2 regions of the Paenibacillus sp. MER 180 genome follow, and region 1 is predicted to be linked to the other one. Evidence: riboswitches for the same ligand, from Rfam matches in the RefSeq annotation. Region 1 holds a riboswitch; the other holds the start of a gene.
The links. A riboswitch is a leader RNA that binds a small molecule or an ion and turns the genes downstream of it on or off. The one in region 1 is predicted to bind cyclic di-GMP.
Positions count from the first base shown of each region.

Region 2: it holds a riboswitch for cyclic di-GMP, as region 1 does, so the genes downstream of both, M3661_RS23020 (4'-phosphopantetheinyl transferase family protein) here and M3661_RS19500 (MucBP domain-containing protein) in region 1, are expected to answer to the same signal.

Region 1 is NZ_JAMAVT010000012.1:91,617-96,081, reverse strand. Features, by position in the region: gene M3661_RS19505 (ABC transporter ATP-binding protein) at 1-821, opposite strand, end outside; cyclic di-GMP riboswitch class I at 1,260-1,347, shown strand; gene M3661_RS19500 (MucBP domain-containing protein) at 1,499-4,465, shown strand, end outside.
Region 2 is NZ_JAMAVT010000016.1:120,490-124,954, forward strand. Features, by position in the region: gene M3661_RS23015 (non-ribosomal peptide synthetase) at 1-1,377, opposite strand, end outside; gene M3661_RS23020 (4'-phosphopantetheinyl transferase family protein) at 1,368-2,123, opposite strand; cyclic di-GMP riboswitch class I at 2,207-2,293, opposite strand; gene M3661_RS23025 (stalk domain-containing protein) at 2,862-4,465, opposite strand, start outside.

The DNA of each region.
Region 1 (4,465 bases):
TCCTTCGTCAGCATACCCTGCTGGATATTCGGATCATATACTCGAATTATGCGCTCGTCCATGACTCGTAGATTGTGTATGCCTAGTTTATCTTCGAGCAGGAACGCAGCTCGCGTGCAATCATTCGTCACAATCTCAATATATTCGCTATTTTTCATACGAACCTCGTCCATAGACACTTCTGCAATTAATCGACCATTATTAATGACACCAATCGTATCTGCAACTAGCTCAATTTCACCCAGCAGATGACTTGATATCAATATCGTTGTACCATATTGTCTGCTCAGCATAAGAAGCAAATCGCGTATTTCCTTAATCCCTATCGGATCCAGCCCATTAATAGGTTCATCCAATAGAAGCAGCTCCGGCTTCGTTGTGATCGCTCTGGCGATCCCTAGCCGCTGCTTCATTCCAAGCGAGAAATCTTTAACTGCTTTATCACCCACATGGTTGAGCTTCACCAGCTCCAATGCCTCATCTATGGCCTTCATGTTGTGATATCCCATGTACTCGCAGTGCAGCTCCATATTCTCTCGTGCCGACAGCTTGTCATAAAATACAGGGTATTCGATAATTGTCCCCATCCGAGCCAGCAGATGATACGACTTAGGGGCTAGCGCTTCCCCGAATACTTCAATTTGACCCATTGTAGGCTTAATTAAGTTCGTAATCATTTTCATAATTGTTGTCTTACCGGCCCCATTCGGACCCAAAAATCCATATATCTCTCCTTGGCGGATGTTCATATTCACATTCGAGACGACCTCTTTACCTTGGAACGTCTTCGTCAAATGATGTGTACGTAATAAATACGTCATGCCAGTATCTCCTCCCGCTCAATGCGTGCTTCCCGATGACTTTATTGTATGAGGCATTCCTCTCTAATTCCTTACTCAATCCTTACAAAAATCTTAAGCTCTAGTCGTTCTTCATCCTGTCTCACTCGACACACCGAGGTATTCCTGAAGCCGATTGCTAGATTATCTGTTCTACTCATTATCGTACGGGCATTGGAGCAATTCAATCCGTTATTTCCATCTGATAGCAATGAATAGTTATAAAGTTGGAGGCATATAGATTGATTATCTATTATCAGGTATGAATCGACTCTAGTAGGTTAATACTTGTAGTATGTATACAAACTAGTATTTTCTTATCATTGACAAATTGTTCCTCGTAACCTATATTGAGCTTGATAGTTCCCTATGCCTATGATTCAGTCATCTTCGCTTGAATAAGAAGTGTTATGATTGATCAATCTCATAGGGCACACTAATCGAAAGATTAGGCCGCAAAGCTTCGGAGTCTAACGGTCCTACGACCTATGATAGTCCAGCTGCAACTAACAATTCTGTTACTTGCAGCTGGACTTTTTTTATTTATGTGAAGTTCTGGCGGAATTAACTGTCCGTTGAGCTATATAAATAAGAATGAGGAGGCATGGACTCACTTCGGTAGGGGAGGAATAAAATGAAAAAATGAGGTGGCGAATTGAATGAAACGTAGAGTAAAGTTGGCCGTAACATGGCTGTGCGTATTTGCCGTGTTCTTCGGGTTTATTCCTCACACACTGCAAAGTGCAGATGCAGCCGCACGTGATCCAATTTGGCCAGAGCCAGGTGCTGTGAAATTAAGCAAGACAGCGAAGCCAACCGGAACGCCAGGAGAGTGGCAGATTACTCTGACCGCCGAAGGGAAGAACGTTGAAGCCGGTGACACCGATGTCGTACTTGTCTTAGACAAGTCAGACAGTATGAAAAACTACAAACGGTTAGACAATGCCAAAAAAGCAGCGGAGAAATTTGTAAACACACTGCTTTTGTCCAACGTCAAAACAAGAATTGCTCTTGTCACGTTTAGCACCAGCGCAGAGGACACATCATCCGGATTTCTTGGCCAGAATGACAAACAAAAGCTCCTGAACAATATTAAGGGTATCTCGGCTTCCGGAGGGACAAACATACAAGGCGCTCTCAACACAGCACATCAGTTACTAACTACAAAGAGTTCAGCTAAAAATAAATTTATTGTGCTGCTTAGTGACGGTGCGCCAACGTTCAGTTCTCCTGCAAAAAAAGCCGCTCCTTATTCATGGCCCAATAACAAGTATAACTTTGTACTTTCCAACTTTGACTACACCAAGACTATCGGTTCCGGCAACAGCTATGATTTATCCTCTGGCTTGTTCGGAGATCGATACAAGATAGATAACTATACGGTTAAGGACAATGGAATTCCTACGATATCTCAAGCCAAAACATCCAAGGATGCAGGAATCACCATTTATTCGATCGGGCTCGAGGTCGGCAGTGATGCTAACGCTGTATATGTATTAAAGAACAGCGCTTCAGCAAACAACTATTACCCGTCTGACAGCGCAGAGCTGGAGAAGGTCTTCTCTGAACTGGCAGGGAAAATTTCTTACGCGGCTGAAAATGCTATAGTCAAGGATCCGATGGGTGAAATGTTTAACCTTATTTTCAAAGGTAATGCACCTGTTGAAAAGCAAGACTATACAGCATCTCAAGGCACGGTGAAATGGGATTCAGTTTCGGAAACGTTTGTATGGGACGTTGGCAACATTGTAGAGGGAAGTCCGGCAACCCTGACATATACCATCAAAATGGACTCTTCTAAAAATCCGAGTGCTGATGTCAATTACCCGACAAACGGACGAACCACCATGGAATATACAGATGTGAATCATCAACGTACAACAAAAGATTTTGAAGTGCCTCAAGTCAGCTTCGGCAAAGGCTCCATTATTGTTAAAGGCTACAAGGTTAATGAACAAGGCGAGCCTATTAACGCAGACGGCAAGGTTGTCGAACGTGTGGATCTTGCAGAGCAGTTGTACAGCGAGTCTTTCACTGTCAATGGGAAGGATGCGCTGGATATAGGGCCGAAGTACAAGGTTCCTGCTCCGAAGCTTGATAACTATGTGTTGAAAAAGGGCACCGACCCTACAGAAGAAACGTTAACACTGCAGGAACCTAACAAAACAGTATGGTTCGGATATATGCTAGCTCCACAAAAGCTAACAATTAAGTATGTGGATAAGGACTCTGGCACATCCATCGCTGACGACGATACTTCGCTCTCCGGCACCGACGGACAGACGATTACGTTGAAGGCACTCGACATCCCGGGATACACGCCTGAAAACGCCGAAGTTCAATACACATTTAAGGCCAAGGACAACGAGTATACCTTCTTCTACAAGAAGACAGCACTCCCTATCACGATCAAGTTCGTCGATAAGGATACGGGCAAGTCCATCGCTAACGATGACACTTCTCATTCAGGTAAAATTGGCGAGTCCATTACGTTGAAAGCTCTGGATATCCCAGGCTACACGCCTGAGAAGGCGGAAGTAACCTATACTGTCAAAGCTGCGGACAACGTCGTTACCTTCTTCTACAAAAAGGCGGATCTCCCTATCACTACCAAGTATGTTGACAAAGATACGGGCAAGTCCATCGCTGACGACGACACTTCTCGCTCTGGCAAGATTGGCGAGTCCATTACGTTGAAAGCTATCGACATCCCGGGCTACACGCCTGAGAAGGAAGAAGTAACCTATACCGTCAAAGCTGCGGACAACGTCGTTACCTTCTTCTACAAGAAGACGGATCTCCCTATCACTATCAAGTTCGTCGACAAGGGTACGGGCAAGTCCATCGCTGACGATGACACTTCTGGCTCAGGTAAGATTGGCGAGTCTGTTACGTTGAAAGCTATCGACATCCCGGGCTACACGCCTGAGAAATCGGAAGTAACCTATACTGTCAAAGCTACAGACAACGTGGTTACCTTCTTCTACAAAGCGAACACTCGAAAAGTAATCATCAAACATGTCAGCAGTCTTACAAACAGAGAAATCGCTGACCGAACATCTGCACAAGGTGTCACTGGACAGACGATTACGTTGAAGGCGCTGAGCATTCCAGGCTTTACAGCTGACAAAGCTGAAGATAGCTATACATTCAAAGCCGAGGACAATGTATACACATTCTGGTATACGCCAAGCCAACAGACACTGACAGTGGAGTATTTGAGTAAAGAAACCAAAGAAACACTTGCAGATTCTGAAACTTATAACCGGCCTACCGGCACGAAGCTTGGGTTGGAAGCCAAGAAGATTCCTGGCTATACGCCTGAGGTAGAAAGAGAGCTTTACACATTCACAGATAAAAACGACACGTACAAATTCTTCTACACCGCGAATCCACAAAAAGTAACCATCCACTACATTGACCAAGACACCAAGCTTCCTATCGCAAATGATGCTTCGAAAGACGGAAAAACTGGAGAATCAATAACACTGACTGCATTAGAAGTTACAGGCTATACTCCAGTCAATCCGGAAGTCAAATACACGTTCACAGCTGAGGCTAACCAAGAGCACACCTTCTTCTACACCAAGAATGCTTCTATAGAACGTACTGTTCACGTCCACTAT
Region 2 (4,465 bases), on a different contig from region 1:
TTGAATGAACAGCGCCGTCGTCAGGAACATAATCGTTACCTGATGGCGGATGAGCGCTTGCTCCAGCTGCTCAGCGTCCAGTATCGTCGTCTTATCGATGAGCACGAGCCCTAAGCCATTCAACAAGGAGCCCCAGATTTCAAAGGTTGAGGCATCGAACACAAGCGATCCCGTCTGCAAAATACGGTCGCCTTCGCCAAACTTCACATAATTCGTGCGCTTTACTAGGCGAATGACATTACGATGAGTAACCATGACGCCCTTAGGTCTTCCTGTCGAACCGGACGTGTAAATGATATATATAAGATCTTCTGGCTGATTCACAGATACCAGATTATCGCTAGATTCATCAGCAAGGCTCGGGTCATCCATATGAACCTGCTCGATGGTATTCGGCAAATCTATATCTGACGATCTGCTAGTCAGTACCAGCTTCGTACGACTGTCTTCCAGGACATATTGAATGCGATCCTGAGGGTGATCGGGATCAAGTGGAACATAAGCTCCTCCCGCCTTGAGAATCGCTAAGATACCGACAACCATCTCTGCACTGCGCTCTGCCATAATACCAACAGACTGTTCCCGATCGATGCCAAGCTTCCGCAGCCTGCGCGCCAATTGATTCGCACGAGCATTCAACTCGCAATAGGTCAACTCGCGATCATCTTCGATGACAGCTACTCGATCCGGATGCAGCTTAGCCTGTTCCTCGAACAGCGCCTGAACCGTGAATGTATGAGGATATTCAGCTCGCGTCTGATTCATCCCCTCAATTAACTGGCGCTTGTCCTGCTCTGTCAGCATTTCCAGCTCGCCAATACGCTTCTGAGGATGCTTCACAGCTTCATCCAGCAGCTGCAAGAAGTACTCACCCAGCTTCTCTACCGTCGATAACTGGAACTGATTTTCCTTGTAATACATTGTGAACATCGGTAATGCGCCCGTTCCAGCAGCATGCTGAATGCAGCCGTGCAGGTCACATACCTGCTCTCCCTCTGGAAGCACGGGCCGAACATCTTCTCCGTACCAGCAATACGTTGCCACATCACTGTCAGAAGCTATTTCAGAGCAAGTCAGGTTACGTCCTTCTGCGCAAGCCGACAAGCTGTTATGAATGCTCATAATTCCTTGCAAGGTTACGTCATCCTGACTGACTACGGTATGGTTTGCATTGCCGTGTCCCGCTTGAACGGCATGAAGAGTTACTTGCTGCGAGTTGTAGAACCGGGACAACAGCGTTGCCCACGCACTGAACATGACGGATTCCAACTTGACCGAATGCTCGGCCGAATGCTTCTTCAGAAGACGCATTGTCTCTTCAGGCAGCTCGATAGAATGTACGTCATAGCCTGCCAATCGTTCTACTGTTAATTCCATGAAAGCCAATTCTCGTCCTCTCCTTTGTACGATCCAACCCATTTCGTAAACCTATGAGTCAACTGCTCCCATGTGATGTACTCTATTTGCTTGGCAAATTCCATATGCTGTGCACACACAGTCATACTATAGCCTGTTACAGGAACGACATATTGCTTTACATAATTATGATCAACATTCCATAATTGATTATGCTGTATAGGTACAGCTGTCTCCTGCACAATCTCGAATGTGCTGGGAGGCAGGCTAAGACCCGTTCCTAATGCCTTCAGAACACTTTCCTTAGCCGTCCATATGTAAAAAAACAATTCCTGACGCGCACGACTGTCGTTCGTATTTGCAAGCAATTCCAACTCACGCGGCGAGCATATCAGCCTAGCCACGTCCATGTTCCATTCTCCTGCTTGCTCAATATCAATCCCGATTGGCGCTTCATCCAATGCCACTGCTATGAACGCACCGGCGTGAGAGATGTTGAAAAATACCGGATCACCCTCCACATATGGCTTGCCGAAGGGATGAGTGTGAATAACAAGTTCGTTATTCGAACATTTCAAGGTTCGACATAGCAGCATGCGGGCCAATATGTCAGCCGCAACCGTGCAATAAAAATCTTCACGGTTCCGAAGTCTATCTAACCTTTTGTATTTTTCAGGTGTAACGAACGGGATAAATCGATCCATCAATGAATCTATGTCTTCGTAGGAAGTACACTCGTCCCATTTTAGCAACACAATTTCCATCATTTACCCCAGCTTCTGTGCGCAAAAAAAAGGCCATTCTGCATAGCCTTGTCACCGAATAACCGTTGTGTAGTTACCGCAACATTAATGGCAACCCGGCCGCCGTAATCCGTGAAGATGTTAGGCCCGCGGCTTTGCGTCCTCATCTTTCGAAGAGTTTGCCTTTCAATCCTGATGTTGTTCTTCTTGATGTATCCATTGCGTGTTGCAGATCGATTATCAGGCAAGAATGTCATAGCAATGTTACGCACTAGTTCTTGTGACATGTATCGCGTGAATAGGTCTAAAGTACATATTACATATCAGCATGTTGGACGGTCGCATCCCCTATCCAACTCAAGACCCATATTTTATATCGGTTGCTCGAATGAAAAGATTAATACTTTTTCATAACACTTTTCAATCTTTCGACACGAAAAATCATTTTTTGTCATTTTATAGTCATTTTCAAGGTTGTTTCACCCTATTTCCGACAAAAACACCCCTATCCTCTCCATCCTTGCTCCCATAGATTCGTGCAATTCCCTCCAACTGCTCGACACATTTGTCGATTTTCCTATAGAGCCACTACTGCTTAGCCCCCTCTCCCCTACCAATTACCTAATAGACAGCACTGAAGTCATTTCTTACTCATTACACAACTCTCTTGTACTCTTGGTGATACATAAAAAGCCTCGGAAATCATTCCGAGGCTCTTATTGAATGCCATCTATCTATCTTCTCTATTTCACATCATGGGGATTAATATCCGTCACCAACTGTCATTTCATTGGATGCGGTGGACAGTGCATTCACTGTTGCATTGCGCCCATCCGCTACGGACATAACGAATACTTTATAGGCAACGCCGCTGCGAATTGGATTTCCATATGCATCATTATCTGACAGCGAGAACATTCTAGATTCTTCGCCAATTACGCTTACTCCTCTTAAACGATTCGCCTGATCCAGGTTGAAGGAGTTCGCTGAGCTAGAAGGAACGACCATCAATGCATAATAGGCAATCCCGCTGTCGTTGCTTGGCTTCGAGAAGGAGGCCTTGAAGTTATTCCCCCCTTCTCTTGTCAAAAACACATTTGTAGGTGCCTGCACGGATTGATCTACCAAGGCAAATTCACCAGAAGGCGAAGACAAGGCATTCGAGGAGCCGCTTCTATTGTCAGCTACCGTAAGCACAAATACCCGGTAAGCAACACCTTTTTGAATGTCGTTGCCTTGAACATCCCGCAAGCCGCTTGTTAGCGATTGTCTTACATAGCCACTCTGATTCCCAACCCGAATGTAGCTGGATGATCCCACCTGTCCCGCACTATATGCGTCGAATGCATAGGACTGATCTGCGCGGACGACCATAATACGGTATTCATTTACGTACGAACTACTGGATGGTGCATTAAAGCCTACTTCAATGTCGCTGGCATTACCGTTTTTGCCAATAATCTTCGCTTCTACATTCGTCACAACATCAACCGAGGCATTGCCTTTAAGCGTCACCTCTGGAGATGGAGCAGACAACGCATTGTTCGCTTGACTATTGGAGCTTACAGACAGAACAAATACCCGGTAGCTGTTGCCGTTGCGAATCGGTGCTCCATCTACATCTCTTGCATCCTGATCGAATACATGTGACAAGCTGCTGCCACTCCGATACACGACAGCTGAGTTCCAATTGTTAACTCGATTGGCCTCTGTTAGATTAAAACGGCTTGCATTGGAAGACTTCACGACCATAACGCGATAATGGTTCACATTCGATTCATCTGCAGCACGGTTGAATGTTACACTCAGGTTCCGTCCATCATTGTAGTTTCCACCCATACTGCTTGCCGATACGTTCGTTGCAGGGTACACCGTCGAATTGTTAGACAACGTAATCGTATCTGAGGCGCTGGACAGGGAATTCACATAACTACCGCGTCCAACAGAAAGCACATATACTTGGTAGCTGGTTCCGTTACGGATCAGGTCCCCATCTACGTCTCTCGCAGTAGAGCTCAGCTTGAGGCTAACGTCTCTGCCATTCGGGTTCATCGACGTATAATTGTAGCTGGATACGTTGTTCGCTTCGGATACATCAAAGCGGTACGATCTGCTCGTCTTCACAACCATAATTCGATACTGGCTAATATTCGATTCATCCGAGGCCCGGTTGAAGGTAACCATCATATCGCGGCCGTCATTATAATCTCCGACATCACTTACTCTTACATTGGAAGCACTGTACACCGTTGAGTTATTCGAAATATTGATGGAATCAGATGCGCCCGACAATGCATTGTAATCAGAGTTGCTATTCGAAACTGACATGACGAACAGACGGTACGTTTCCCCTCTGCGGATTAGTG